DNA from 2 places in the Mesorhizobium sp. RCAM 06353 genome. Region 2 is predicted to be linked to the other one. Evidence: riboswitches for the same ligand, from Rfam matches in the RefSeq annotation. Region 2 holds a riboswitch; the other holds the start of a gene.
What was found. A riboswitch is a leader RNA that binds a small molecule or an ion and turns the genes downstream of it on or off. The one in region 2 is predicted to bind S-adenosylmethionine.
Positions count from the first base shown of each region.

Region 1 (14,630 bases), 1.8 Mb from region 2:
CAGCCTCTCCAGCGCTTCCGGATCGGTGCCCGGTACCGGCGTGAAGATGCACCAGCGATTGTCGAACAAATCGGCAAACCCGGCATCAGGGCCGGATTTTTCCGTGCCCGCCAGCGGATGGCCCGGAATGAAATGCACGCCGTCAGGCACATGCGGCTGCATCTGCGCGATCACCGATGCCTTGGTCGAGCCGACATCGGTGAGGATCGCACCCTTCTTCAGCGCCGGCGCAATCTCCTGCGCCACTGCGCCGGACGAGCCGACCGGCACCGAGACGATGACCAGATCGGCATCGCGAACCGCTTCTTTCGCATCGGTCGTGTAGGAGTCGCCCAGTCCAAGTTCCTCCGCCCGCGCCAGCGTCGCGGCGCTGCGGGTCGAGATGGCGACATGGCCAGCCAGCCCCTCGCGGCGGATGACGCGGGCCAGCGACGAGCCGATCAGGCCGATGCCGACCAGCGCGATCTTTTCAAACATCGGTGAGGTCATGGCGTTCAGCTTTTCAGGAATGTCGCGAGAGCGGCGACAACGCCGCGATTGGCCTCTTCGGTGCCGACGGTCATGCGCAGCGCGTTGGGGAAGCCGTAGCCTGAAACGCGCCGCAATATGTAGCCGCGCGCCGTCAGATAATCGTCGGCCGCCGCCGCCGAATGCTTCTGGTCGTCGGGAAAATGGATGAGGAGGAAATTGCCGACGCTGGGTGTCACCCGCAGTCCAAGCCCTGTCATCTCCTGGCTCAGCCAGGTAAGCCAGGTCTCGTTGTGCGCCACGCTGCGCTCGACATGGGCGCGGTCGCGGATCGCCGCGATGCCAGCTTCGATCGCCGTCGCATTGACGTTGAAGGGACCGCGCACGCGGTTGATGGCGTCGACGATGTGCATTGGGCCATACATCCAGCCGATCCGCGCGCCGCCAAGGCCGATCTTGGAGAAGGTGCGGGTCATCACCACGTTCTCGGTGCCGCCGACCAGCTCGATGCCGGCTTCATAATCGTTGCGGCGGACATATTCGGCATAAGCCGCGTCGAGCACCAACAGCACATGCCTGGGCAGGCCGGCATGCAGGCGCCGCACCTCCTGGAACGGCACATAGGTGCCGGTCGGATTGTTGGGATTGGCGAGGAACACGATTTTCGTATGCGGCGTGACGGCGGCCAGTATCGCATCGATGTCGGCGCGCTCGTCGGTCTCCTTGACCGCGATCGGCGCGGCACCGGCCGACTGGATGTAGATCTTGTAGACCATGAAGGCATGTTCGGTGAAAATCGCTTCGTCACCGGGCGCGAGATAGGTTTGTGCCAGCAGGCCCAGAATCTCGTCGGAACCGTTCGAGCAGATGATGTTCTGCGCATTGAGGCCGTGCACCTCGGCGATCGCCTCGCGCAGCCGTTTGGCAGTGCCATCGGGATAGATGTCGAGTTTGGCGGCAACCTCACGCGCGGCCTCAATAGCCTTCGGCGACGGGCCGAGCGGGTTCTCGTTGGACGACAGCTTGTAGACCTTGGCGACACCGGCGGGTGCGGCGCTCTTGCCGGGCACATAGGCGTCGATGTCCATGATGCCCGCGCGCGGGGTTGGACGTGCCTGATCCGGTGTCTGGTTCATTTTTTGCAAAATCCGTCGAAAATGCCTCCATCCGGAGGCCGCAGCGGAAATACAAGCCATGGCCCGCAATGTCGAGAGGCGGCAGTGGTGCCAGCAGCCGGCCCAGACAGCTGGCATTGACGGCAGAGCGGGCGAGTTCTAGAAGGGCAGCGACAGTTCCGTGGTGATTTGGCCGGTCGGCTTGCAGCCACGTTAAACAATTCGCTAAAGGGCCGTTTGCGTGACGTAACCGGCTTTGCGAATGGCAATGCCGGTTTTTTATTGTCCGCGACCGGCCGGACGGACGCATCGTCGGCGATTTTTCGCCTGATATAATGCAGCAAGTGAGACGAGAATGGCCGCTCTGCGCGCAGGAAAGACCAACAACGAGGCCGACCAGCCGTCGAGCCCGGTGTTGCGCTTCGGGTCCGACAAGCCGCTCAAGCTCGACGCCGGCACGCTTTTGTCGCCGTTCCAGATCGCCTATCAGACCTATGGCGCGCTGAACGATGCCCGCTCCAATGCCATCCTCGTCTGCCACGCGCTGACCGGCGACCAGCATGTCGCCAACACCAACCCGGTGACCGGAAAGCCGGGCTGGTGGGAAGTGCTGATCGGCCCCGGCAAGATCATCGACACCAACCGCTTCTTCGTCATCTGCTCCAACGTCATCGGCGGCTGCCTCGGCTCCACCGGCCCAGCCTCGACCAACCCCGCCACCGGCAAGCCGTATGGGCTCGACCTACCCATCATCACCATCCGCGACATGGTGCGCGCGCAGCAGATGTTGATCGACCATTTCGGCATCGAGAAACTGTTCTGCGTGCTCGGCGGCTCGATGGGCGGGATGCAAGTGCTGGAATGGGCGTCGTGCTATCCCGAGCGCGTCTTCTCGGCACTGCCGATCGCCACCGGCGCCCGCCATTCCTCACAGAACATCGCCTTCCACGAGGTCGGCCGGCAAGCCGTCATGGCCGATCCGGATTGGCATGGCGGCAAATATTTCGAGCACGGCAAGCGCCCGGAAAAGGGCCTGGCGGTGGCGCGCATGGCCGCCCACATCACCTACCTTTCGGAAGCCGCCCTGCACCGAAAATTCGGCCGCAATTTGCAGGACCGCGACCACCTGACTTTCGGCTTCGATGCCGACTTCCAGATCGAAAGCTATCTGCGCCACCAGGGCATGACCTTCGTCGACCGCTTCGACGCCAATTCCTACCTCTACATGACGCGGTCGATGGACTATTTCGACCTCGCCGCCGACCATGGCGGCAGGCTGGCGGACGCCTTTGCCGGCACCAAGACCCGCTTCTGCCTGGTCTCGTTCACATCGGACTGGTTGTTTCCGACGGAAGAGAGCCGCTCCATCGTGCATGCGCTCAACGCCGCCGGCGCCTCGGTATCTTTCGTCGAGATCGAGACCGATCGCGGCCACGACGCTTTCCTGCTCGACGAGCCGGAGCTGTTCGCCGCCATCAACGGCTTCATAGGCTCGGCGGCGCGTGCCAGAGGGCTGAGCGCATGACCCCGGAAAGTTGCAGACTTTACGGATCAGGATCATGCGCCATCCAGGAGACGACATCATGAGCGTCAACGGCAGCCAGCGCGTCGACCTCGAGGTCGTCGCCAACCTCATCCCGCCGCAGTCACGCGTGCTCGACGTCGGTTCGGGCGACGGCTCATTGCTTGAATTGCTGCAGGACACCAAGCAGGTCGACGGTCGCGGGCTTGAGCTGTCGCAGCGCGGCGTCAACGAATGTGTGGCGCGCGGCCTCTCGGTCATCCAGGGCGATGCCGACAAGGATCTCGAATTCTATCCCGACAAGGGTTTTGACTTCGTCGTCCTGTCGCAGACCTTGCAGGCCACCCGCAACCCGAAGCTGGTGCTCGACGAACTGCTTAGGATCGGCGACCGGGCGATCGTGTCCTTCCCGAATTTCGGCCATTGGCGGGTGCGCCTGTCGCTGTTCGTCAAAGGCCGTATGCCGGTGACCGCGGACTTGCCCTATTCCTGGTACGACACGCCCAACATCCATTTCTGCACCATCCGCGACTTCGTCAATCTGTGCGAGGAGCTCGGTGCGACGGTGGAGAAGGCAACCGCGCTCGACGCCGCCGGCCAGAAGATCGGCCTGTCTATGCCCTGGTGGTTCTGGAATTTCTTCGGCCAGCAGGCGGTGTTCTTGCTGAAGCGATAGGGCACGGCCCGTCTAGCCAAGCACATCCGTAGCCTTGTGCGGATGCTCGACGCCGTCAACGATGATGACGTCTGAGTGCGAATTATCGATGCGCAGTGGAAGGATCGCCCGGTAGGCTGGCGAATTGTACCAGCTGTGCACCTGATTCCGGTCGGGAAATTCGATGATGATAAGGTTGCCCGGCCATTCGTTCTCGATCACCTCGACGTCGCCGCCATGGACCAGGAAACGGCCGCCGAAAGGTTCCAGCGTGGCATCGATCTTGTGCAGGTACTCGACGATCTGCGGGCCCATCGTGACTTGGCGCATATGGGCAACGGCGTAAGCGGTCATGACGTAACTCCCTTGTCGATCGAGGCCGATTTGCCGGCCTGATGACTGCAGATTGCCAAAGGAAGTGACGGACTTCGATTATGCCAGAGGTAATGGGAGCGATATCGACGCTGCGACCGAATCAGTCCTCGATCGCGCGGAACTGCATTCCTTCCGACCTGCTAACGTGTTGCTATTGGGGCGCGAAATCTCAAATTCGACGTTTCAGACCGGCTGCATTTCGCATCGTGGGATGACACACGAAGATGTTCTTTGTAGCGTCGCGCCGAACGTAATGCTTTGGGCGGGGCATGGAACGCAAATCCCAGACCTATTCAATCGTAGTCGAAATGGAAAATGCCAAATCCATCAACGAAGATGAGATTGGCGTTTCATTTCGCGCTTTGGCGCGGGAGATAGACGGCGCAACGACGCACGATCAATACCCCAAACCGGAGGTTATTGTCGTTCACGGCGGGCAGAAGACCGAGACGCCGTTCCTCCAGCAGCGTATCGCCGAGCTTGTTCCGCAACTTGGCGCGGTTGCCAATCTGGTCTTCAGCGCCAGCACCGGCAGCCGATACTATGAGATCAAGAACGCGGGCATCGGACTGGCCACGGGCGACATCGTCATTTTCTGCGATTCCGACACGGTCATGGAAACAGGCTGGCTGCCGGCGCTCCTTAAGCCGCTACAGGATCGCAAGACGATCGCCGTGAACGGCTACACCTATCTCGGCTACGACGATTTCGCCTCGCGCGCCTTTGCACTCCTATGGTTCTTTCCGCTGCGCGACGGGGATCAGCGTTTCGCTTCCAGACGGGCGATGAACGCCAACAATTGCGCTTTTCGCAGAGACTGGTTGGCCAGCCACCCCTATCCCGCCAGCAATGGTTTCAAGGTTTCCTGCACCTTGCTCACCAGCCAATTGAAAGAGAGCGGACATGACTTCGTCCGGGTCGACGCCCGGGCCAGCCACTATCCTCCGCGCGGCTGGCGGTTTTTCTTCTGGCGCGCGCTGGTCACCGGCCGCGATGCCGACCGGAAGTATGTGGCGCTGGAATCGCCGTCGCGAGCCGCACGGGTGGTGAAGGCAACTAGGCGCTGGTTTTCGACATCCCGCCGGGTGGGCGGTCGCATCCTTACCCATGCGGCGCGGGTCGGGATGCCGATCTGGCAAATCCCGTTTGCGCTGATCGTCGGGATGATCTTTTGCACGCTGGTATTCGTTGCCCAGGCGGCCATGGCGCTGGGCCTGGTCCGCGACGAGCCGGAACACCTCCCTCTCTATGTCGGGCATAGCTGAATGGCCAAGGCCCAGGATACGGCACCCCTCATCACGGTCATCACGCCGACGCACAACCGGCGCGAAACGGTGTTGCGCGCCGTCGAAAGCGTGCTTTCCCAGAGCATGCCGAGGCTCGAGCATATCGTCGTCGACGATGGCTCCACCGATGGCACTGAGGCCGCGCTGGCCCGCATCAGCGACCCGCGGCTGATCTATGTCGGTGCGAAATGGCGAGGCGCCAACGCTGCCAGGAATGCCGGAATCGAGCGTGCGCGGGCGCCGGTGGTGACATTTCTCGATTCCGACGACGTCTACATGCCGCATCGGCTCGAACGGACCTTGGCCTGGTTCGATGACAATCCCACGCTTCAGGTGCTGCTCAGTTCGTTCGTCTCCTTGAAGAGCGGCCGCACCACCAACTGCATCAACCCCGAGGCATTCGTCAGCCCGGCGATGCTGGAGCGGACGCTTGTGGCGCAAACGATCTTCATCGCCGGCTCGGCGATATCAGCCCGCCGCGAGGCCTTGCTGGCCATTGGCGGCTATGACAGCGACATCACCCGGATGCAGGATCGGGAATTGCTGCTGCGCCTTGCCCGGCGCTTCGGCGCGCAACTGTCCGGAGATCTCGACTGGACGAAGCACAATTCGGAGAATTCGATTTCAGGCCGCCGCGACGGCTATGTCGAAGCCTATGCAAATCTGATGGGCAAGCACCCGCATATTGCCCACGCCTATCCGCACATTCCCCCCTACATGATCTCGCGCCAGCTCATTGCCGATATTCTCAGGGGCCGTTTGCCCGAGGCATTTGCCGGGTACATGGCCAACCGGTCTTCCAAGGAGCTTGGCTACTCGCTGCCGCAACTGGTCAACGGCTATGTCTGCGGCCGGCGTTGGCGCCGCGATCTCTACACCGAGTTTCGCAACAAGGTCGGCGTCCGGCCTGCCTGAATCCGTTGCAAGGTCAACGGTCGAGTTCCGGGAAATACGGATCCGACAAAAAGCGCCTGTCCCGTTCGCCTTGCAGGCAGTCGATCGGCGTGTCCGCGTCGACGGGGGTGACCCTCGCCTTGTCCTGAATACCGCTCACTTCAAGGATCAGCTTGCGCCGGATGGCGGTGGAAAATTCGGCGGCCGCATAAATCGGCAGCACGAAGGAGCCGGGGCCACCGGTCACGCATTGCGCATAGTACTGGTCGAGATGGCTGAAGGTCGTCGATGGGTTGATCAGGATCGGCAGGCCGTTGATGACGATGCCTTTGGCTGTTGCCGCATCACGCGTCGCAGTGACCGGCGGGCCGATATTGTTGGGGCCATCGCCCGATATGTCTATGACGCTGCGTTCGCCGGCGACATCCGTCCTGTCGAACAGCCCGGCGCCGAAGGCAAGTGCCGTGGAAATCGAGGTGCCGCGAAAACTCCGAAACGGACGCGCCGCCACCTTGTCGGCAAAGCGGTTGGCGCTCTCTGTGCTGTCGATGATCTGCCAATTGATGACCGCGTCGTCGCGCACCGTGCCTGCCCATTCGAAATAGGCGAGCGCGATACGGCCCGTATTGCCGGAGCGGACGGCCTGGATGAAGTCGGGATGCCGCAGCGCCTCAACATAGCCGGCGCGCTGCAGGGCGAATTCCTTCTCGTCCATCGACAGGGAGATATCGACCGCCAAAACAAGCTTGACATCAACGGCCGGCGCATCCGGCGATGAAGCGACGGGAACTGCCTGGGCGCAGGCAAGGCAGGCAAGCAGGCGCAGCGCATCAAGCATGGCCAATGCCGGGGTTGTTTCTTCGGGAAATCTTCCATTGCGATCACGGCGAAATAAGGTTTGAGCGCAACCAGAGAAAGCAGCCTACTTCTTGCGGCGGGCGGCAGCCGGCGGCGGATCGATGGCGCCGGCTCTGACGCGGGCGGGTTTCAGCGCCGGCGCGCCGGAATCCTTCACGATCGTCAGGCCACGCGGGAAGAACTGATTGTTGTGCTGGCCGCGCCCGATATTGATGATTGTGGCTCCCTTCAGATGCTTTTCCAGCATCGCCAGCACGCGGCGCAGCGCGGGTCCGTCGAACGCATCCATCGCTTCGTCGATGATCACCCATTTCGGCTGCCGCAAGGCGAGCCTGGCCACGCCCAGCAGGCGCTGTTCGTCATCGCCCAACTCATGGTCCCAGCGCCCGACGCGGTCGAGCGACGACGACAGCCGTTCAAGACCGACCTCGGCAAGCACCGCCGCAATGTCGGCATCACTCGCGGGCGCATGTCCGTTCGCGTGATTGAGCACGTCGCGCAACGTGCCGGCCGGCAAATACGGCACGCGCGGCACAAAGATAAGGGTTTCTCCAGCCGGCAGGCCGATCTTTCCGCTGCCCCAGGGCCAAAGCCCGGCAATGGAGCGGAAGAATAGCGTCTTGCCAGCGCCCGGCTCACCGGTGATCATGACGCGCTCGCCGGGGTGGATTTCGACATGCTGGTCGGAGAGTTTTGTGCAACCCTCCGGCGAGGCCACTTGAAGCTTCTCGAAGGTCAGGCTGCCATTGGCGTTTTGATCGAAGGTGATGCGCCTTTCGGTATCGTGCAGCACATCGGTTTCATCGAGCGCGATGCGGAAGTCGGCGACGCGCATCAGCGTGGCGCGCCAGTCGGCGATGCTGCCGATGTTGTTGATGAACCAGCGCAACGAAGAGTGCACCTGGTTGAAGGCGCCGACCGCCATCATCAGCCCGCCAAAGCTGATATCGCCCGAGAAATAGACCGGCGAGGCGACCAGGATCGGCGCCACGACCGTGATCCAGCCATAGGTATCGGTCACCCAGGACAGGTTGATCTGCGCGGTGTAGATGCGCCGCATGGCGCCCAGCACGGTGCCGAGGTCGAGTTCGAGCCGTTGCCTGGCATCGGCTTCGCCATGATAGAGGGCGATAGCATCGACATTCTCGTTGACGCGCACCATCGAGGAGCGCAGCTCCGCCTCTCGCGTGTAGCGGTCGCTGTTGAGGCTGATCAGCGGTCGCCCGACCAGCCAGCTCAGCCATGAGGCGATGCCGGCATAGAGGAACGCGGCCCAGACCATGTAGCCCGGTATGGCCAGCGACCAGCCGTTGACGTGGAAGACGAAGCCCGAAGACAGTTCCCACAGCACACCGACGAAGGACACGAGCAGGATGAGCGACTGTAGGAGCCCGACGCCGAGGTCGGTCGACAGGTCGGACAGATGCGCGGCATCCTGCTGCATGCGCTGGTCGGGATTGACGCCGATGGCGCCGGCATTGGCCAGCCGGAAGGCGCGCGCCGGCCGCATCCACTGGTCGATCAGGTCCAGCGTCAGCGCCTCGCGCAGCTTCAGCCGGATCATCTGGTTGAGCCAGGTCTGGCCGATATTGAGCACCAGCAGCCCGCCGGCGATCATCGCAAAGACAAGAAGCTGGTGCAGGAAAGCCGCCATGTCGCGGCGCGCGAGCGCGTCGTAGAAGGGCTGGTTCCAGCTGTTGAGCAGGACCTGGCCGATCGACGTCGCGATGATGACGGCCATGATGCCGACCGACGTCCACAGCAACCACTTGCGAACCGGCGATCCCACCAGCGCCCGCTTGATCGTCGCCACCTGATCGCGCAGGCTGCTGGCCACAGCGACCGGCTGAACGGTGGCCTGATTGTCCAGTTGATCAGCCATGTCAGGGGTCCTTGCGTTCAGGTGCGATGCTGAAACCGGATGAAGAAAGCCGCCGCCTGTCAACCAGTCCGCGAGACAGATAGGTCGGGAAAATGCCGCGCGAGGAAAGTTTCCGCCTTGATCACGAAGGTTTCACCTGGTGGGACGGCCCTGCCGCGCCTGCGGCCTCGGCCCGGCGGCCGAGACGCGTGGCGCCATGCGGCGACAGCACCGGCACGAAGACGCGGCGAGACGCGCGCTGGGCCACCGGCACACCCTGATAGAGCCGTTTCTGCGCCTCGACGACGATGACGCCGGAAAAGATCGGCCACAGACGCCGGCCGGCGCGCTCCAGCACATTGTGGAAGCGCATCATGAAGCGTCGCCGCGATGGTGGGAAGAACAGTGCATCCGACCAGGAAGCGGGCGTGAAATTCGCCTCGCGCAGCAACTCGGTGAGCTGGCCGCGTGAAAAAGGCCGGCCACTGCCGAACGGCGTATGTTCGAAACGCGCCCAGACACCGCGCCGGTTGGGCACGACGATGACGACGCGTCCCGCCGGCGACAGCACCCGCCAGATCTCGTTCAGTGTCTCGCGCGGGTTTTCGACATGTTCGAGCGAATGGACAAGCAGCATGCGGTCGATGCAGGAATCGACCAGCGGCAGTTCTTCGTCGAAGACCAGCGCCGTTGCCGTCGGCCCCGTCGCCGGCCAGACCACGGCGCCCTGCGTCGCTGGCATGAAGGCAAACACCCTCTCGGCATCGGTGCCGAACCGCTCAAGCCACGGCAACGTATAGCCGAGCCCGACCAGCCGTTCATTGGGGACAGTAGCCCATATCGACGATAGCGCCATGGTGATCGAACGTTCGGCGAACCGGCCGAGCGTTGTCGAATAGAAGGAGCGAAGGTCGACGATGTCGGAATGCATGTCAGGGATGTAGCCGTGATATCTGCCGGTTTCAACAAAGGGCCGGAGGCAGCTGACACATACGCGGATGACATTCGTCATCTCCGGGAATGACATTCAGTCATCTCGTGGATGACATCCGCCCTCTGGCGCCCTATGTCTGCGGCGACAAAGGGAGAGATGCGATGGCGGTCGAAATCGAACAGTTCATGTGCCGCAGCGATAATTTCGGCGTGCTGGTGCATGACCCCAAAAGCGGGCAGACCGCGATCATCGATGCCCCCGAGGAGGCGTCGATCCTGGCCGCGATCAAGCGCACCGGCTGGACACCGACGATGATCCTGACCACCCATCATCATATGGACCACGTGGAGGCCAATCTGGCGCTGAAGGAGCGCTTCAAGCTGCGCATCGTCGGCCCGGAAGCTGAAAAGGCCAAGATTCCCGGCATCGACCAAACCGTCGAAGAGGGCTCCGTGCTTCATCTCGGCGGGGAGCGTATCGAGGTAATCGCCACTCCCGGCCACACCGCCGGCCACGTTTCCTATCACCTGCCGGCATCAAAAGTGGCGTTCACCGCGGACACGCTGTTCGCACTGGGCTGTGGACGCCTGTTCGAGTGCAAGCCGCCGGTGATGTACGAATCGCTGAAGAAACTTGCCGCCCTTCCCGCCGCGACGTCTATCTATTGCGGTCATGAATATACGCTCGCCAACGCCCGTTTCGCACTCACTGTCGACCCGACCAATTCAGCCTTGAAGGAGCGCGCCGCCCGGATCGAGGCGCTGCGGGCCGACAACAAGCCGACGCTGCCGACGACGATCGGCGAGGAATTGTCGACCAATCCCTTCCTGCGCTGGCACGATCCCGCGATCCGCAAGCATCTCGGCATGGAAAAGGCCGGGGATGCCGAGGTGTTCGCCGAAATCCGCAAGCGCAAGGACAATTTCTGAGCACCTTCGACCGATGACCAGTTCAGCAGAAATCATCGCCACGCTCGGACTGAAGCCGCACCCGGAAGGCGGCTGGTACGCGGAGACCTTTCGTGACGAAGCCGGCGGTGTGCGCGGCCATTCAACCGCCATCTATTTCCTGCTGGAACAGCACCAGCTTTCGGCCTGGCATCGGGTCAAGGATGCGGCCGAGGTCTGGCATTTCCATGCCGGCGCGCCACTGGCGCTGTCGATGTGGGAAGAAGGCGCGTCCGTGATCGAGCAGGTGCTCGGCATCGGGCTCACGGCGGGCGAACGGCCGCAGATCGTCGTGCCGGCGGGCTGGTGGCAATCGGCGCGCAGCCTGGGCGAATGGACGCTGGTCGGCTGCACCGTCGCCCCGGGTTTCGACTTCGCCGCCTTCGAATTGGCCGCACCGGGCTGGGAGCCAGGAGAATGATCCCGAAAGGTGCGCCATTTAAACTCTGGTGCAACCAACGTCTGCCAGCCATGTTAGCCGATCCGGCTACGCACCGGATGCCCATCAAGGCCATGCCGATATGAATGATTATCGGCTGCCTATGCGAAACAAAGTGCTCATTGCCGCTTTTTCCGCAGTTGGCGTAGCAGGCCTTCTGCTCCGACCTATTTATCCAAAGAGCATCTTTGTCGCACTATTTGTAATGAGCGTGTTCTTTGCAGCGTATTCAATTTTCTACGTATGCATGTTGTTTCGCGAATGGAATGAGGTTCCGACGTTTCAGAGGCGATTGCTCATGATGATTCTTCTCACCTCTCTCGGTGTTTCCTTGTACATGATTTACCTGACACTGCGTTCCATGCTGGCGCAATGACAGTAGCTAACCACTGAGCATCATCAGCATTGGTTCATCGAATTCGACGGCAAATCCTAACCCAACAGGAACCGGAGCGTGATCGCCAGTTGGGCAGCATAGTACAAAACCCAGACGGCCAAACGCATCCAGGCGCGATGCGGTGAAATTGCGGCGACCAGAAACTTCTCCGTGGCGAGCAGCCCGTCCGATGCCATGAACAGCACCGCCCCGCCGATGACCCAGGCGCTGTTGGTGGTCAGCGCCGCCATGCCCATCGCCAAGATTGCCACGACATAGATCGCGATCGGAATACGCAGGCTGGGGCCGACCCGACGCCAGAGCGCGGCGAGCATGACGACCACGAACACCGCCAGTGCCAGCGCGATCGCCCCGCGCCAGGATTCGGTGCCGAGCAGTCCCAATCCGCCACCGCTGCGCAGGAACAGCGCGATGTAGACGATGTGGGCGACGAGGAAGCTGGCCAGCCCGCCGAGAAACGCCTTTTCGCCGTCGCGCGACAGGAAGGCGTCGCCGACCGCGCTGAGCGCAAGGGCCACGACCAGCAGCAGCGGGCCGCCTTGCAGTGCCGAAAGCACGGCAAGCATCGCCACCGCGAGCGTCTTTGCCGCCGAGCGGGCGAGGCTCGGCGGCATGCCCAGCGTGAAAGCGTAGATCACCGCCGCCACCAGCGAGAAGATCAGCGTCGCATTGGCATTGGCGTCGATGCCGCCGGCAAACGGCATGGTCATGCCCGGGCTCCGCTTTCGGATGCCCCGGCTCCGCTCTCGACTGCCGCCGGCTTGCGCAGGAACAGCGATTTCGCCGCCAGGGCGGCGCCACCGGTGATGAGCACGCAGGCGGCAAGGATGCGCAGCGACGGCTCGGCGACGCCGGCCGCGATCAGCACCAGCGTCGACAAAAGCGGCGCCGCGTAGCTTGCCGCGCCCAGCACCTGGATGTTGCCGCGCTTGACACCGATGTCCCAGGCATAGAAGGCGGCCCCCACCGGCATCAGGCCAAGGCCGAGCACCGCCAGCCACTGGCCGGCGCCGTCCGGCAGCACTGTTTGCTCCAGCGCCAGATGGCAGACGAGCGACAGCACGGCCGTCGCCGCACAGAACCAGGTGACGATGCTGGTCGGCACCGACGGGAAGCGCCGCGACAAAAGCGAATAGGACGACCACAGCACGGCGCAGACGGCGGCCATGGCGTAGCCGAAGGCGTAGCGCGCATCGAAGGCCAGCCCACCGCCCTTGGTGACGATCAGCACGGTGCCGGCAAGGCCGAGCAACGCGCCGACCACATGGTTCCACGCCAGTTTTTCGCCCGGCATCAGCGCTGAACCGAGCACGATCAGCAGCGGCCACAGATAGGCGATCAGGCTCGCCTCGACCGCCGGCGCGTTGCGCAAAGCGGTGAAATAGAAAAAATGGTAGCCGAACAGGCCGGCAATGCCGATCAGCCAAACCTGCGGCGGTATTTTCTGGTTCTTGTCGGCCGCCGGCATGAACAGCCGTGCGACAAGCCCGACGCCGGTGCCGATCGAGAAGGTGATCGCCGACAACAGGAACGGCGGCACCTTGCCGGATGCATCGGTGAGCAGCGCCAAAAGCGCCCACATGGCGACCGCCGAAAAGCCGATCAGTGTTGCGCGCCCCATGTCCTCTCCCGTGGCGCGCCCTCTTCTGTCTCGGTGGCGTGCCTATTGTACCGCTTCGAAACGCCCGGCGCTGATGGTCAAGGTGCCGATCTGAGTTCCCACCGTGGCGTGGATCGGCGCATATACGCCGGTTTGGCCGAGCGGTGCAAACGTCACCATCATACGGCTTTTGTTCCTGAGATAGTTGAGCGCCTTGCGGCCCTTGCGGTAGCCCGCCACCGGCTCGAAACCCATCCGGCAGGTGATGGTGTCGCCCTTGTAGCCCGGCACCGAGATCGTGCCTTTCGAATTGTAGGTCAGCGTCAGGTCGGCGCGCATCTCGCCGTCATAGAACTTCACCGTGCGGCCGCAGACCTGGTCGAGGCTGTCGGCATGGATGACGGTGGCGGCCATCGGATCGAGCACCGCGGCCAGGTCGCCGGCGCCAATCGGCACCCAGGCCTTGGGGTCGCGCTTGCCCGGAGCCGGGATAACCTGCGTCGAAGTCACGGCACCATTGTTGAAGCGGACATCGACCACCGAAGCCTTCTTGCCGGAGGTGTAGTCGGCACGAAATGCCTGCGGCACCAGCTTTTTGCCTGAAATCGTGCCCTTGGACGAGATCGTGCCGCGCGTGTCGTCGAACAGCTTGGCAAGGCCGGCAGCGGTCACGCTGCCTTCGATCGCGTAGGCGCCGTTCTCATAGTGACTTGAGAACGTCGATCTGGCGATAGAGAGACCGAAAAAAGAGACCGTGTATTCGCCTTTGAAGGACTGCGGCGAGGCCGCGGAAGCGGCGGACGGCAAGGCAATCACCAGTGCGGCGAAAAGGGCGTGAGAGGAACGAGGCATGGCGGGGATCGGATCCTTGATTTTCGGCCGGAGGCGGGCAACTCCGGTCTGGCATGTCCCTATGAGACCGCTTATAGGATGAAATCCGGCCTTAATATGAAATGCCGGGCGCTTCCGTGGCGAAGCCGGAGCTTGACGCCCCGGCGAAATGCAACTATGGAACGCCAACTTTTTCCATAAGGCCGCCTGACCAGAACCGCGCGCCACCCGGCGTGGGCACAAAGGTTTGGCAGGTCCCGAGAGAATTGAAGGTTAGAATTATGTCCCGCACCTGCGAACTCACTGCCAAGGCAGTCCAGACCGGCAACAATGTGAGCCACGCCAACAACAAGACCAAGCGTCGCTTCCTGCCGAACCTCGTCAATGTGACGCTGATTTCGGAAGCGCTGAACCAGAATGTGCGCCTGCGCATCTCGGCCAACGCGCT
Region 1 is NZ_CM185031.1:2,074,818-2,089,447, reverse strand. It holds gene AC56QX_RS09885 (prephenate/arogenate dehydrogenase family protein) at 1-489, opposite strand, end outside; gene hisC (histidinol-phosphate transaminase) at 495-1,604, opposite strand; SAM riboswitch at 1,755-1,832, shown strand; gene metX (homoserine O-acetyltransferase MetX) at 1,939-3,108, shown strand; gene metW (methionine biosynthesis protein MetW) at 3,167-3,781, shown strand; gene AC56QX_RS09865 (DUF1330 domain-containing protein) at 3,794-4,114, opposite strand; gene AC56QX_RS09860 (glycosyltransferase family 2 protein) at 4,405-5,400, shown strand; gene AC56QX_RS09855 (glycosyltransferase family 2 protein) at 5,401-6,336, shown strand; gene AC56QX_RS09850 (DUF1194 domain-containing protein) at 6,350-7,153, opposite strand; gene AC56QX_RS09845 (ABC transporter ATP-binding protein/permease) at 7,238-9,055, opposite strand; gene AC56QX_RS09840 (class I SAM-dependent methyltransferase) at 9,177-9,965, opposite strand; gene gloB (hydroxyacylglutathione hydrolase) at 10,130-10,897, shown strand; gene AC56QX_RS09830 (cupin domain-containing protein) at 10,911-11,336, shown strand; gene AC56QX_RS09825 (hypothetical protein) at 11,437-11,730, shown strand; gene AC56QX_RS09820 (lysoplasmalogenase family protein) at 11,787-12,461, opposite strand; gene yddG (aromatic amino acid exporter YddG) at 12,458-13,372, opposite strand; gene AC56QX_RS09810 (DUF3108 domain-containing protein) at 13,415-14,203, opposite strand; gene rpmB (50S ribosomal protein L28) at 14,464-14,630, shown strand, end outside.
Region 1: linked by a shared signal. The riboswitch ahead of metX (homoserine O-acetyltransferase MetX) and the one ahead of AC56QX_RS01170 (O-succinylhomoserine sulfhydrylase) in region 2 are both predicted to bind S-adenosylmethionine.

Region 2 (14,630 bases):
CCCTTCGAGCAGCCGCTCGGCCGACGCAGGCTTGGCGAGATCTGGTCGCGCCAGGCCCGCTGGGCGCGCCTGCGCCGCGTCACCTTCCCGCTGTTCTTCGCGCCCGAAATCCTGACCGGCGCGGTGGTGCCGCTGCTGCTTGCGCTGGTTGCGGCGGCAAGTGCCGGCTTCAGCCTGCCGCTGACGGCCATCGCCGTGCTGGCGGCCTTCTACCTTCCGGAATGTGCCCTGGCCTGGTCCAAGGGCTGGTACCTGTCGCCGCGCATGGTCGCGGCGATGATTGCGCGGGACTTGATGCTTCCAGCCATGTGGGCACGCGGCTGGCTAGGCGGCGCCGTCGACTGGCGCGGCAACGCCATGACCATCGGCACCAAGGCCGCCGAACTGGAAGAGACGCCGTCGCGCGCCTGATCGCGGCGCGGACGACGCTGCCTCGACTGGTTCTATTTCGCGGCCTTCAGTGCCTGGGCAATGTCTTCCAGCAGGTCGTCTGTGTCCTCCAGGCCGACCGACAGCCTAAGCGTACCTGGCCCGATGCCGAGTTCGGCGCGGGCCTCGTCGCTCAAATTCTTGTGCGTCGTCGTTGCCGGATGGGTGATCAGGCTCTTGGCATCGCCGAGATTGTTCGAGATCAGCACGATGTCGAGCGCGTTCTGCAAGGCGAAGGCCGCCTGCTTGCCGCCCTTGACGTCAAGGCAGATCAGCGTCGAACCACCCGACATCTGCTTCTTGACGATATCGGCCTGTGGGTGGTCGGCGCGGCCGGGATAGATGACGCGGGCGATCTGCGGCTGTTCGGCGAGGAAGTCGGCGATCTTGCCGGCGCTTTCCGTCTGCTGGCGCACGCGCAACGGCAGCGTTTCCAGGCCCTTCAGCAATGTCCAGGCGTTAAAGGGCGACAGGCTGGGGCCGGTGTGGCGGAAATAGTCGTGCAAATTCTCGTCGATCCACTTCTTGTCGGACAGGATGACGCCGCCGAGACAGCGGCCCTGGCCATCGATGTGCTTGGTCGCCGAATAGACGACGATGTGGGCACCGAGCTGCAAAGGCTTCTGCTGCAAAGGCGTGGCGAAGACATTGTCGACGACAAGCCGCGCGCCGATCGAGTTGGCAAGCGAAGCGACAGCGGCGATATCCACCACTTCCAGCGTCGGGTTGGTCGGGCTTTCCAGGAAGAACAGTTTTGTGTTGGGCCTGACCGCCTTTTCCCAGTTGGCGATGTCGGTGCCGTCGACCAGCGTCGCCTCGATGCCGTAGCGGGGTGCCAGCGTCTCGACCACCCAGCGGCAGGACCCGAACAGGGCGCGCGCCGCGACGATATGGTCACCGGCCTTGACGCTGCACAGCATGGCCGCCGTCACCGCGGCCATGCCGGATGCCGTGGCGCGCGCATCCTCGGCGCCTTCCAGCGCGCACATGCGCTTTTCGAACATGTCGACGGTCGGGTTGGCGTAGCGCGAATAGATGAAGCCGGGTTCCTCGCCCTTGAAACGGGCTTCCGCAGCCTGCGCCGTTTCATAGACATAGCCCTGCGTCAGGTACATCGCCTCGGAGGTCTCGCCGAATTGGGAACGCAGGGTTCCGCCGTGCACGAGGGCTGTCTGAGGCTTCCAGTTACGCTTCTTGCTGCTCATCGCTTTGTTCCAGACACAAAAAAACCGGCCGCGAAAGTCGCAACCGGTCCATACGGCCTCGCGGCCAACGGTCCTTTAGCGACTTGTTTAACGTGGCTGCAAGCCGACCGGCCAAATCACCACGGGATAACGACCCTTTAGACCCGCGCCGCGCTTGCGTCAATTGCCGGCTTCATTAAGAGGTTTGTACCAAGCAGGTTCCGCAAAAGTGTTCCACGGTTTTGCGGCGAGAACCTGCGGCAAGAAAATCGTCTGGGCTAAGGAGCGGAGCCTTGCGGCAGACAGGCATTCTTCCCGATCAGGACATTTCGGCGCTGTTCCAGTCCGGTGCGCTGAAGTCGGCGCGCGCGCTCGATGCCGACCAGATCCAGCCGGCAAGCCTGGATCTCAGGCTCGGCGACAAGGCCTGGCGGGTGCGGGCCTCCTTCCTGCCCGGCCCCAACCACAAGGTTTCGGAAAAGCTCGACCGGCTGAAGCTGCACGAGATCAATCTGGCCGAAGGCGCGGTGCTGGAAACCGGCTGCGTCTACATCGTGCCGCTGCTCGAAAGCCTGGCATTGCCGGCCGAGATTTCAGCCTCCGCCAATCCGAAGAGCTCGACCGGACGGCTCGACATCTTCACCCGTGTCATGACCGACCGCGGCCACGAGTTCGACAAGATCGCCGCCGGCTACAACGGTCCGCTCTACCTGGAAGTCAGCCCGCGCACCTTCCCGATCGTCGTGCGCATCGGCTCGCGCCTGTCGCAGATACGCTTCCGCACCGGCAATGCACTACTCTCGGAAGCCGAACTGAACGAATTGCACCGCGCCGAGATGCTGGTCGCCACCGAGCCGCCGAACATTTCCGGCGGCGGCATCGCGCTGTCGATCGATCTCAATGGCGACAGTGACGGGCTGGTCGGCTATCGCGGCAAGCATCACACCGGCCTCGTCGATGTCGACAAACGTGCGGCACAAGAGGTCGTCGATTTCTGGGAACCGATCCACAAGAGCGGCGCCGGCGAACTGGTGCTCGATCCCGACGAATTCTACATCCTCGTCAGCCAGGAAGCGGTGCATGTGCCGCCGCTCTATGCCGCCGAGATGACACCCTTCGATCCGCTGGTCGGCGAGTTCCGCGTCCACTATGCCGGTTTTTTCGATCCGGGCTTCGGCCATTCGGCGTCCGGCGGCACCGGCAGCCGGGCGGTGCTCGAAGTGCGCAGCCACGAAGTGCCGTTCATCCTCGACCATGGCCAGATCGTCGGCCGCCTGGTCTACGAGCATATGCTGAAGCGGCCGCAGGCGCTCTACGGCACCGATCTCGGCTCCAACTACCAGGCCCAGGGCCTGAAGCTCTCCAAGCATTTTCGCGCCGCGCGCTGAGCCCCGATTACCGCCAGGCAAAATACTTGCCTGCGCTGGCACATCATGCTTGGCTGGCTTGTCGGTCGCCGGGATGCGGCGCTCAGGGGGAACAAGAAAATGCAGATTTCAAGATGGATCCTATCGGCAGCAGGCGCTGCCATGTTGGCGATTGCCGCCGGCTCTCTGTCGGCGCAGGCTGCGGAGAAATTGAAAATCGGCACCGAGGGTGCCTATCCGCCGTTCAACACCATCACCTCGGACGGCAAGGTTGTCGGCTTCGACATCGACATCACCAATGCGCTGTGTGCGCAGATGAAGGTCGAGTGCGAAATCGTCACCCAGGACTGGGATGGCATCATCCCCGCTCTGCAGGCCAAAAAGTTCGACGCCATCATCGCCTCGATGAGCATCACCGAAGAGCGCAAGAAGCAGGTCGCCTTCACCAACAAATACTACACGACGCCGCTCGCTTTGGTGGCGCCGAAGGACAGCGATCTGACCTCGACCGACCCGGCAGCCCTTGCCGGCAAGACGGTCGGCGCTCAGGCTTCGACCACGCAGGCCGACTATGCCCAGAACACCTATGGCAAGGCCGGCGCCGAGGCAAAACTCTATCCAACCCAGGAAGAGGCGATCACCGACCTGACCAACGGCCGGCTTGATGCCGTGATCTCGGACAAGTTCGTGCTGGTGGACTGGCTGAAGAAGGCAAGCGACGGCTGCTGCAAGCTGGTCGGCGACGTCAAGGGCACCGAGACGCAAGCCGGCATCGCCGTGCGCCTGGAAGACACAGAACTTCGCGACAAGCTCAATGCGGCCATAGATGCGATCGTCGCCGACGGCACCTACAAGAAGATCCAGGCCAAGTATTTCGACTTCGATATTTATTGATATTTAGATTTGCTGGAATCAGCCGCGAAAGAGACGTTCTTTCGCGGCGCCCAGACAGCCATGGAATTGGCCGATAAAGAGCAGTTCGCGCACGGCTAAGCGCCTCCTGCCCCAAAATTCCCTGGTGGTTTGCTTTTCCTCATCGAGCGAGGCGCTGGAGCCAGACCTCAAAGGGAACAGCTGTCTGTCGAGACAACCGAGAACACGGGCTCTGGCGGAGTCGATACCGCAAGTCCTGGCATTTTCGTTCAGTTTGTCAGCGCGAAGTGCGGATGTCATGCGATCGGCGTTGCGCATCAGAAAGCCCGCTTGCGTTTTCGAGTAACCGGAGGCCAGAAGCCGGCTCGTCATCGCCGACCGGGCTTCGCGGTAAGACGCTGCGCTGCATCGCCCGCCGCTGTAGGCAGCAGAGGACGTGCAGGCGAGGACCAGGGCCATGCCCGCCAACATGATACCAAGCCGTATCCTGTCCATTCTCTCTCCGCTAGCTCACAGCGCCTTCACCGCTACCTTTACCGGCTGCTCAATCTCGAGCGGGTTGCGCAGCGGCAGGCCGAAATCCCCAGCCTCGATCTCGAACACGTCGCCGGCCTCGGTCTTGACGCCATCGGCGAAGGACAGTGTCGCCGTACCGAACATATGCACATGCACGTCGCCCGGCTGGCGGAACGCCGAATATTTGAAATGATGATGTTCGAGATTGGCGATGGTGTGCGACATGTTCGCTTCGCCCGACAGGAATGGCTTTTCCCACAGCGTGTTGCCATCACGCACGATGCGCGACGTGCCGCGGATGTCGGAAGGCAGGTCGCCGATCAGGATCTCCGGCCCGAACGAGGCATTGCGCAGCTTGGAATGGGCGAGGAAGAGATAATTCACGCGCTCGGTCACATGGTCGGAAAATTCGTTCGATAGCGTGAAGCCGACACGGAAGGGGGCGCCGTCATCGCCGATGACATAGATGCCGGCGACCTCAGGTTCCTCGCCGGCGTCCTTGGCAAAGGCCGGTGACAGGAGTGCGGCACCCGGCGCCACGGCCATTGTGCCGTTGCCCTTGTAGAACCATTCCGGCTGCACGCCGACCTGGCCTTTGGCGGGTTTGCCGCCTTCCAGGCCCATGCGGAACATCTTCATGGAATCGGTGAGCTGCTCCTCGCCATCGGTGCTGAGCTTCTTGTGCATGGAATCGCGCGTCGCCGCCGAGCCGAGATGCGTCAGCCCGGTGCCGGTGAGATGCAAATGCGCCGGATCGGGATGGTTGATCGGCGACAGCAGCCGCCCCTTCTTGTAGGCGGCGTCGAGATCGACCGTCTCGCCGAGTCCCTTGCGCTCGATCAGCGCGACGAGGCCGACGCCGGTGCGGGCAGCCTCCATCGCCAGCGAGTAGACGCTGCGGGCGCCGTTGATGATCCGGGTCTTGCCGCCATTGCGGGCAACGACACGGATGGTCTCGGCGTCGTCGAGAATCTGCGAGATCAGCATGATCAATCCTCTCTCATGTGTCTTGGCCTGGTTGCCTGTCGGCAAACCCTGACCTGCGCGGCTCGGACCTCGCCGCGCCACGGGTGAAATTCTTCGTCCGGATTGCGCTCGCGGGCTTGATCCCCTGGGGGACTTCTTGATGCCGACTATTTGCCGGCAGCATCGCGATCTAGACCCGTATGCCTTCCTCGTTGCCTCGCCGGAGTGGTTCGACCCGCTCCCAGTATTTTGTTTCTGAGCAATTCCTGTAGGAAAACCGCGACGCACTTTTCCTGGAATTGCTCCTGTCAGGCCTTGTTCTTGTTGTAGACGTCGAAGATCACGGCACCGAGCAGAACCAGGCCTTTGACCACCTGTTGCCAGTCGACATTGACGCCCATGATCGACATGCCGTTGTTCATCACGCCCATGATGAAGCCGCCGACCACCGCGCCGATGACCTGGCCGACGCCGCCCATCGCCGAGGCGCCGCCGATGAAGACGGCGGCGATGACATCGAGCTCTGAGCCCAGGCCCGCCGCCGGAACGGCCTGGCCGAGGCGAGCCGCGATGATCAGGCCGCCTAGCGCCGACAGCACGCCCATGTTGATGAACACCATCAGTGTCAGCCGCTCGGTGTTGATGCCCGACAGCTGCGCCGCCTTTGGATTGCCGCCCATGGCGTAGATGCGGCGGCCGATGGTCATGCGCTTGGTGACGAAGACAAACAGCGAGATCAGCACGCCCATGACGAGCAGCACCACCGGCAGGCCCCTGTAGCTGGCGAACTCATAGACAAGGAACAGCGCCAGCGCGCTGGCGACCAGCGTCTTGATGATGAACAGGGGGAAGGGCTCGGCCTCATAGCCATGGCGCTCGCGCTTGCGCCGCGTCCTCACCCCGAAATAGGCATAGGCCACCACGGCGATCAGGCCGAGCACGATCGTCGTCATGTGCAGTGTCAGGCCGCTGCCCATGATGGTCTTGCCGGCCGCATTCACCGTCGGCGGGATCAGCGTCAGCGGGCCGATGACATCAGGGATGAAGCCGGAGCTGAGCATTTTGAAGTCGTCGGGAAGCGGACCGACCGAGGATCCGCCGCCGAGCAGCGCCTGGCAGATGCCGCGGAAGATCAGCATGCCGGCCAGCGTGACGATGAAGCTCGGTATTCGGTGATAGGCGATCCAGTAGCCTTGCGCCGCGCCGATCATGCCGCCCACGACCAGGCAGACGATCGAAACCACCAGCGGATTGCTGAGCGGTCCGAGCTGCCAGATGACCATCATGTTCGCCGCCAGCGCGCCGATGAAACCGGCGACCGATCCGACGCTGAGGTCGATATAGCCCGATACGATGACCAGCAGCATGCCCAGCGCCATCACGATGATGAAGGAGTTCTGCTGCACCAAATTGCTAAGGTTGACCGGCTTGAACAGCGTTCCCGACGTGGTGAACTGGAAAAACAGCATGATGACGATCAGCGCGATGATCAGACCGTATTCGCGCAGGTTCGTCGTCAGCGCCGAGACGGCGATGCGTGGACGCTGTTCTTCGGCGACGTTGCCCTGCGGGGCGGGGGCGCTTTCGGTGCTCATGCTGCTTTTCCTTCTCCGCGAACGATGGCGCGCATTATTTTTTCCTGGCTCGCGTCCGCCGCCGGCATTTCGCCCACGATGCGCCCTTCGTTCATGACGTAGATGCGGTCGGTGATGCCGAGCAATTCCGGCATTTCCGACGAGATGACCACGATCGCTTTACCCTCCGAGGCAAGACGCGCGATGATCGTGTAGATTTCGTACTTGGCGCCGACATCGATGCCGCGCGTCGGCTCGTCGAGGATCAGCACGTCCGGATCGGCGAACAGCCATTTCGACAGCACCACCTTCTGCTGGTTGCCGCCCGAAAGATTGCCGGTCAGCTGATAGACGCTGGAAGCTCGGATATTGGTCTTCTTGCGATAGTCGTTAGCAACGGCGAGCTCGCGCATGTCGTCGATGACGCTGTGGCGCGAGACACCGCCGAGATTGGCGAGTGTGATGTTGTGCTTGATATGGTCGATGAGGTTGAGACCGTAGGTCTTGCGATCCTCGGTCACATAGGCGATGCCGTGTTGAACCGCCCTGCTCACCGAGGAGACATCGACCGGTTTGCCCTTGAGCAGCACCTCGCCGGTGATGCGGCGGCCGTAGGAGCGGCCAAACAGGCTCATGGCGAATTCGGTGCGTCCGGCGCCCATCAACCCGGCAATGCCGACCACCTCGCCCTTGCGTACGTTGATGTCGATGCCCTTGATCACCTGCCGCTCGGCATGGATCGGGTGATAGACCGACCAGTTCTTCACCTCGAACACGACCTCGCCGATGTGAGGCTCGCGCGGCGGATAGCGGTCGTCGAGCGAGCGGCCGACCATCGAGGTGATGATGCGGTCTTCCGAGATGTCCTTCTTGGCCAGAGTCTCGATGGTGCGCCCGTCACGGATGACGGTCACCTTGTCGGCGACCCGGTTGATCTCGTTGAGCTTGTGCGAAATCAGGATCGAGGTCATGCCTTGCCGCTTGAATTCGAGCAGCAGGTCGAGCAGCGCCTGGCTGTCCTTTTCGCTGAGCGACGCCGTCGGCTCGTCGAGGATCAGCAGCTTCACTTCCTTGCTGAGCGCCTTGGCGATCTCGACCAGCTGCTGCTTGCCGACGCCGATATTGGTGATCAGCGTCTTGGGGTCTTCCTTGAGGCCCACCTTTTTCAACAGCGCGCTGGTGCGCTGCTCGTTGGCGTCCCAGTCGATGACGCCGTATTTGGCGTGCTCGTTGCCGAGGAAGATATTTTCAGCGATCGACAGCATCGGCACCAGCGCAAGTTCCTGGTGGATGATGACAATGCCCTTGTGTTCGCTGTCCTGGATGCCTTTGAACTGGCATTCCTGGCCCTGAAAAATGATCTGGCCGTCATAGGTGCCGGAGGGATAGACGCCCGACAGCACCTTCATCAGCGTCGATTTGCCGGCGCCATTCTCGCCGACCACGGCGTGGATCTCGCCTTCCTCGACGCTGAGGTTGACGTTCGACAGCGCCTTCACGCCGGGGAACGTCTTGGTGATGTCGCGCATCTCCAAAATCGTCGTCATCAGGGCAAGCTCCTCCGAGGCCGGCAGAAACAATACCGGGGTCGCTCGTGAACGGAAAGGGGCCCTGCATCGCGCAGGACCCCTGTCTTTGTAACCGAGATTACTTCAGGTCTTCGGCCTTGATGTAGCCGGAGTCGACGACCAGCTTCTGATAGTTCGACTTGTCGACCTCATGCGGCGTCAGCAGGATCGAGGGAACGACCTTGACGTCGTTGTTGTAGGTCTTGGTGTCGAGGCCATCAGGCTTGCCGCCCGAGAGCACCTTGTCGACGAGTTCGACGGTGGCCTTGGCCAGATCGCGGGTGTCCTTGAACACGGTCGAGTACTGTTCGCCCGTGATGATCAGCTTGACCGAGGCGGTCTCGGCGTCCTGACCGGTCACGATCGGCCAGGGCTGTGCGTCCGTGCCGTAGCCGACAGCGCGCAGCGAGGCGGTGATGCCGCGCGACAGACCGTCATAGGGCGACAGAACGCCATCGACGCGGCTGCCGTCCGAGTAGTTGGCCGACAGCAGGTTGTCCATGCGCGCCTGGGCGGTGGCAGCGAGCCAACGCAGCGTGCCGACCTTGTCCATACCGGTCTGGCCGGACTTGATCTTGATCGAGCCGTCGTCGATCAACGGCTGCAGGACAGAAATCGCACCGTTGTAGAAGAAGAAGGCGTTGTTGTCGTCGGGCGAGCCGCCGAACAGTTCAACGTTCCACGGCTTGGTGTTCGGGAAGCGCTCCTTGAGGCCCTTGACCAGCGAATTCGCCTGGATCACGCCGACGCCGAAATTGTCGAACGTGGTGTAATAGTCGACATTGGCGGTCTTCTTGATCAGGCGGTCATAGGCGACGACGACGACGCCCGCGTCAGCGGCCTTCTGCAGCGCATCCGACAGGGTGGTGCCGTCGATCGAGGCGATGATCAACGCCTTCGGGCCCTTGGTGATTTCGTTTTCCAGCTGGCTGAGCTGGTTGGGAATGTCGTCCTGCGCATACTGCAGGTCAACGGTGTAGCCGAGAGCCTCGAGCTGGGACTTGACGGCATCGCCGTCATTGATCCAGCGCTGCGAAGTCTTGGTCGGCATCAGCACGCCGACAAGACCCTTGTCGGCTGCGTGCGCCGAATAGGTCATGGCAGCGATGCCAAGCGCCGCGACTGCGGCCAGTGTCTTGATGATTTTCACATAACTCTCCCTGGTTGATGGACGCGGCACCCCGGGGGTCGCGGGCCGCGCAATCGTGCAGAAGCGCCAAGGCACTACTGCCGTCATATCGATCTCCGGTATCCTCCCATGGCCCCGAAGCGCTGATTTCAATCGATACGATTTTTGTCGTCGTCGATCGTTGCGTCTCGGAACGCTCTGACGTTGTGACCCTTTTGCCATAACTGTCAAATGCGATCTTTGATGGTTGCTATACCGCAAGTGGTATATGTTATGAGTCGTCGCAGGTTGCTGGCAAATGCCAGAGGGTCGCGGGCTGAGGCAGGGAAAAACCATGGCGGCATTACGGAATTCGACTGGGGTTTCAAATGGTTACAATGAGACTCCGGGCGATGGCGAAACCCTGCTGCGCAGTGGTCTCAGCCTGCGTCACATGCGCATGATCGTCGCCCTCGACGACCACGGCCGGGTGAGCGCGGCGGCGCAGGTCATGAACATTTCGCAGCCGGCGGCATCGCGCATGATCGCCGAAATGGAGGCGGTGCTCGAGGTCAAGCTGTGCGAGCGGCTGCCGCGCGGCATCACGCTGACGCCTTACGGCAAGGCGCTGGCCAGGCGCGCACGCTCGATCCTGCTGGAGATGCGCGAGGTCGACCGCGAGATTTCCGAGCTCAAGGCAGGCAAGGGCGGTTCCGTGTTTCTCGGCGCCGTGACGGCGCCGGCGATCGAGCTGGCGGTGCCGGCGATTCGCGAAATCCGCCGCATCTATCCGCGCATCGAGATCACCATGCAGGTCGAGACCTCCAATGTGCTGGCGCGCGAACTGATCGCTACGCGCCATGATTTCATCATCGCGCGTATTCCCGACGACCTCAATCCGCGGCTGTTCGAATCGCGTGTCATCGGCGTCGAGAAGGCTTGCCTGATCGTGCGCCGTGGCCACCCGCTCACCAGGGGCAGCGTGGTGCGGCTGGAAGACACCGCCGCCTATGACTGGGTCTTCCAGTCGGGCGGCTCGCCCTTGCGCCAGGCGATGGAGAGCAATTTCCTCAACCGCAACATCGCGCTGCCGGACCGTATCCTCAACACCTCTTCGCTACTGCTCACGCTGGTCATGGTCGCGCACTCCGACGCCATCGCGCCGGTTTCGGTGCAGGTGGCGAAATTCATCCAGAATCCCGACGGGCTGGCCGGCGCCATCGATGTCGTCCAGACAGAATTCGACATCGAGGTCAGGCCCTACAGCCTAATTACGGTCAGGAACCGCGCGCTCTCGCCGGCCGCCAAGATGCTGCACGATTTCATCCTGCGCGAAGTGGGGTGATGGAACAAGAAGTGCATTCGCGCGTTCAGGCCAATCGGCATGCTCGCTGGAGCCCGTTTTGGGCGAGGGAACGAGGTGCCGATGGTCAACAACTCGGGAGGTTTTGATGGAACGTCGGTTGTTTCTCACTGGACTGCTGGGCGTTGCGGGGGCCGTGGCGTTTGCTGGAGTAGTCGGACCCGGCCGCGCGGTTGCCGGTATTCCCCAGAGCAACGGAATTCTCGATGAACTGGACAAGCCGGATCCCGCTGTCTTCGAAGGCGATGACGCGGTCGAAGTGGAGCAGGTCTCCCATCGTCGCTGGCATCACGGCCATCATGGCCACTGGCGTCGTCGCCATGGCGGACGGCGCCGCGGTTGGAGACGAGTTTGCCGCAGTTACTGGCGCCATGGGCGCCGCCATGTCCGTTGCTGGCGCGAGCGCGTATGGCTTGGCGTCTGGCTGTGACTAACCACTGACGAAAGGCCGGCCACCGCAGCGTGGCCGGTGTCGTCTCTGCACAGACGCGCAGGGTCCAAGGCTTGCGTGTTGTAATGCCTGGCTTGGCACAGACCACCCCGTGACGGAATCGTCCGTCCCAGTTATCCTAAGATCGAATTGACGGAATCATATTAGACTTTACTAATTGAATTTCCGTCAGATAGAGGTGTGACCGTGCCGAGTGGCCATTAAGGAGCAGAACCATATCCCGTAACACCGGCTACACGTTTGCAGATCAGGGGCAATCGGCACGCATGAAAGGCGTGGCGATACTGACCGAAGCCCGCAGTGGCTCCGAATGGCTTGGCAGCCTGGCAAACAGCACCGGAATATTGGGGCAGTCGGGCGAATGGCTCGACCCCAGCGAGCTGGGGTTCAAGCCAAAATCCTTCGACGAACTTTTTTGCGCGGTGATTGATCGCGGCAAGACCGCGAATGGCAGGTTCGCTGTAAAAGTGTTTTCGCGGCACCTTGAGACGACGCAGGCCAAGTATGGAGTCGACTTCCTCACCGAATGCATCAGGCGCCACGGCATCGGATTGGTCTTGCTGGAACGGAGAGACCGACTTCGTCAAGCAATTTCTTATTGTCGGGCGAAAGCGTCAGGCCGTTGGCAGAGCACGACGAGCGGTACTGATCTGATCCCGGAGTACGACTTCGCCAGCATCTGCCAAGTCTACTTCCGGATCGAGCAGAGCCATGCCTTCTGGGGTGCCTACCTGCGGATGGCCGATCTGCCCTACGACCATTTTTTCTATGAAGATCTGTTGAGTGACCCCCGTCCGTATGTCGCCTCGTTGGCGCGCCAGTTATCGGTTGAAATGCCGAACTGCAATTTCGAGACGAATTTGCGGTTGCAGCGGGACGCCTACACCGAGGAATGGGTTGAGCGGTACCGCAATGACGCCAGGTCGAAGAATTTGCTGGCGCATCTTCCCGAAAAGATGGCGCCGCGCAACGTCGATAATCTCGCTCGGTTCCTTCTGAAGAAGCAGATGCGAATCAGTCAACTCTAGGTCGTGGCCAGCAATTAATTTCTACCTCAGGGGGGTGGATAGCGCCGAGGCGGGGTTCGAGACCCTCAACATCAGGCGTATAGCCCTTTGGCATAGTCTGGAGCGGGTAGCGGGAATCGAACCCGCGCGTTCAGCTTGGGAAGCTGACAGGCTACCATTACATCATACCCGCGCGTGCCCTCGTTACCATGAGGTTCGGCCTTCGGGCAATCGCAAAGCGACCCTGAACAAACGCTTTCGGGTTGCCTCCGCGCTGGTTCGCGGTTGCTATTTTGCCTTCGCGACTTTGTTGCTGGCGGCAAAGCTTGGCCAGTATTTCGAGATGGCGAGCGTCGCGCCGGCCGAAGAAAAATGACCGTAGTCGAAGTAGAGAAATTGCTTGGTGCCGACGTCGGCGTAGGAGCAGCCGGCCGTGTCGCAGAGATAGGCCAGCGGGTCGATGAAGGTGGCCCCTTTGGTAAACGGCAGCACCTGCTTGTTGATGTCCGGATCCATGGCCATCGGCCAGGATGTGTTGGCGACATGATCTCGTCTTGCGAAGAAAGCGATTTTCTGGACGTCGGCGATGAATTCCGGAGACTGGCCGATGACATAGACCTTGACGCCCATATCGCGCAGCCGGTCGATCGTCTTCTGCAGGCCCTCAAAACCCCGGGCCTGGTAGTCGGTCCATCGGCCGCTCAGGATCACGGCCTGGATGTTGGCTTCGCGGATGATCGACAGCGCCCGCTCGTTGAAGCGCGTGCAGGCCGGCCGGGCGTAGGAAAAGTAGGTCAGGTTGGGTGGGCAGCCGGCATAGGTGTACTGGATGACATTGGCCTGGATCTTCTCAGCGTTGGCCTCCAGCCCCGACACATAATGCGCGGCGAAGGAATCGCCCCACAGCAGCACATTGGTGGCAAAGCCATGGGTACGGGTGCAGTCGGCGAGGTTCCAGTCCTCGATCCGGCTCGCGCCCTCGTTGAAACACACGCCGTTGCGCCAGTCACCCACCACGACCCGTTCCGTCGAGAAGTCCGGGAACCGTTGCGGGAAACCCTTGCCCAGCAAACCGGCCACGCCGCCGACGCAAAGCAAGGCGATCGCAGCGGCCGAGAAAGCGAAAATGGGCAGCGGGGCGGTGAAGGCCCCCTTCTGGCGAAAGGGTTGCTCGACATACTTCCATGAGAATGTCGCCAGCGCGACGCTCGCCACCGTCATCGCCATGATCGTCGGCACGCCGATGGCTTTCAGCGAGATATAATGGACGAACGAATTGATCGGCCAGTGAACGAGGTAGAGCGAATAGGAGATGAGCCCGACCCAGACCAGCGGAGTGAGCTGAAGCACGCGCGTCGCGACAGGCACCGGCCTGTCGGCATGCGCCTGGCCCGCATAGATGAGCAGCGCCGTTCCGATGCAGGGGAACAGGGCATTGTAGCCCGGAAACGGGTCGCTCTCCGAAATCGTCAGAAAGCCGAAGGCGATCAAGCCAAAACCGGCGAGGCCGATCAGTTCCGTCAGCGGACGGCTGGCCAGCGCCGGCGGTTTTTTCAGCATCAGAATGGCGCCCAGCGCCAGTTCCCAGATGCGTGTCGGCAGCAGGTAGAAGCCGGCGGTCGGCGCCAGCGTGGTTGCCATGACCGCCAGGGCAAAACTGCCGATGGCAATCGGCAGCAATATCGTCAGCCAGCGCTTCGAGGCGTATCGGTAGATCAGATACACCAGGATCGGCGCGAAGATATAATACTGCTCCTCGACCGAAAGCGACCATGTGTGTAGCAGTGGCCGCAGTTCCGCGTCGATGGAGAAATAGTTGGTCGTTTTCCAGAAATAGATGTTCGACCAGAAGGTCGAGGCCGCGATCACGCTGAGGCTGTATTCGTGAAGATCCGACGGCAGGAGGATGAACCAGGCGGCGATGCTCGTGAGCAGGATGACGAAGGTCAGGGCCGGCAGGATGCGCCGCGCACGGCGCCAGTAGAAGCGGCCGATCGAGAACTGGCCGCGCTCGAGATCGTCGAGCAGGCTGCCGCTGATCAGATAGCCCGATATGACGAAGAAGATGTCGACGCCCGTGAAGCCGCCGGGAATGGCGGACACGCCGAAATGGAAGAGCACGACGGGCAGCACCGCAACGGCCCGCAGGCCATCGATATCGCGTCTGTAATTCATTCGGCCGGTCCGTACGCCGTGGCCCATGGCAGTCGTGTGGCGGAACCTG
Region 2 is NZ_CM185031.1:254,951-269,580, reverse strand. It holds gene AC56QX_RS01175 (ceramide glucosyltransferase) at 1-411, shown strand, start outside; gene AC56QX_RS01170 (O-succinylhomoserine sulfhydrylase) at 444-1,634, opposite strand; SAM riboswitch at 1,690-1,767, opposite strand; gene AC56QX_RS01165 (2'-deoxycytidine 5'-triphosphate deaminase) at 1,907-3,001, shown strand; gene AC56QX_RS01160 (ABC transporter substrate-binding protein) at 3,101-3,874, shown strand; gene AC56QX_RS01155 (hypothetical protein) at 3,893-4,348, opposite strand; gene araD1 (AraD1 family protein) at 4,364-5,356, opposite strand; gene mmsB (multiple monosaccharide ABC transporter permease) at 5,644-6,930, opposite strand; gene mmsA (multiple monosaccharide ABC transporter ATP-binding protein) at 6,927-8,459, opposite strand; gene chvE (multiple monosaccharide ABC transporter substrate-binding protein) at 8,557-9,627, opposite strand; gene AC56QX_RS01130 (LysR family transcriptional regulator) at 9,941-10,930, shown strand; gene AC56QX_RS01125 (hypothetical protein) at 11,016-11,270, opposite strand; gene AC56QX_RS01120 (Stf0 family sulfotransferase) at 11,666-12,427, shown strand; tRNA gene AC56QX_RS01115 (tRNA-Gly) at 12,526-12,599, opposite strand; gene AC56QX_RS01110 (acyltransferase family protein) at 12,695-14,581, opposite strand.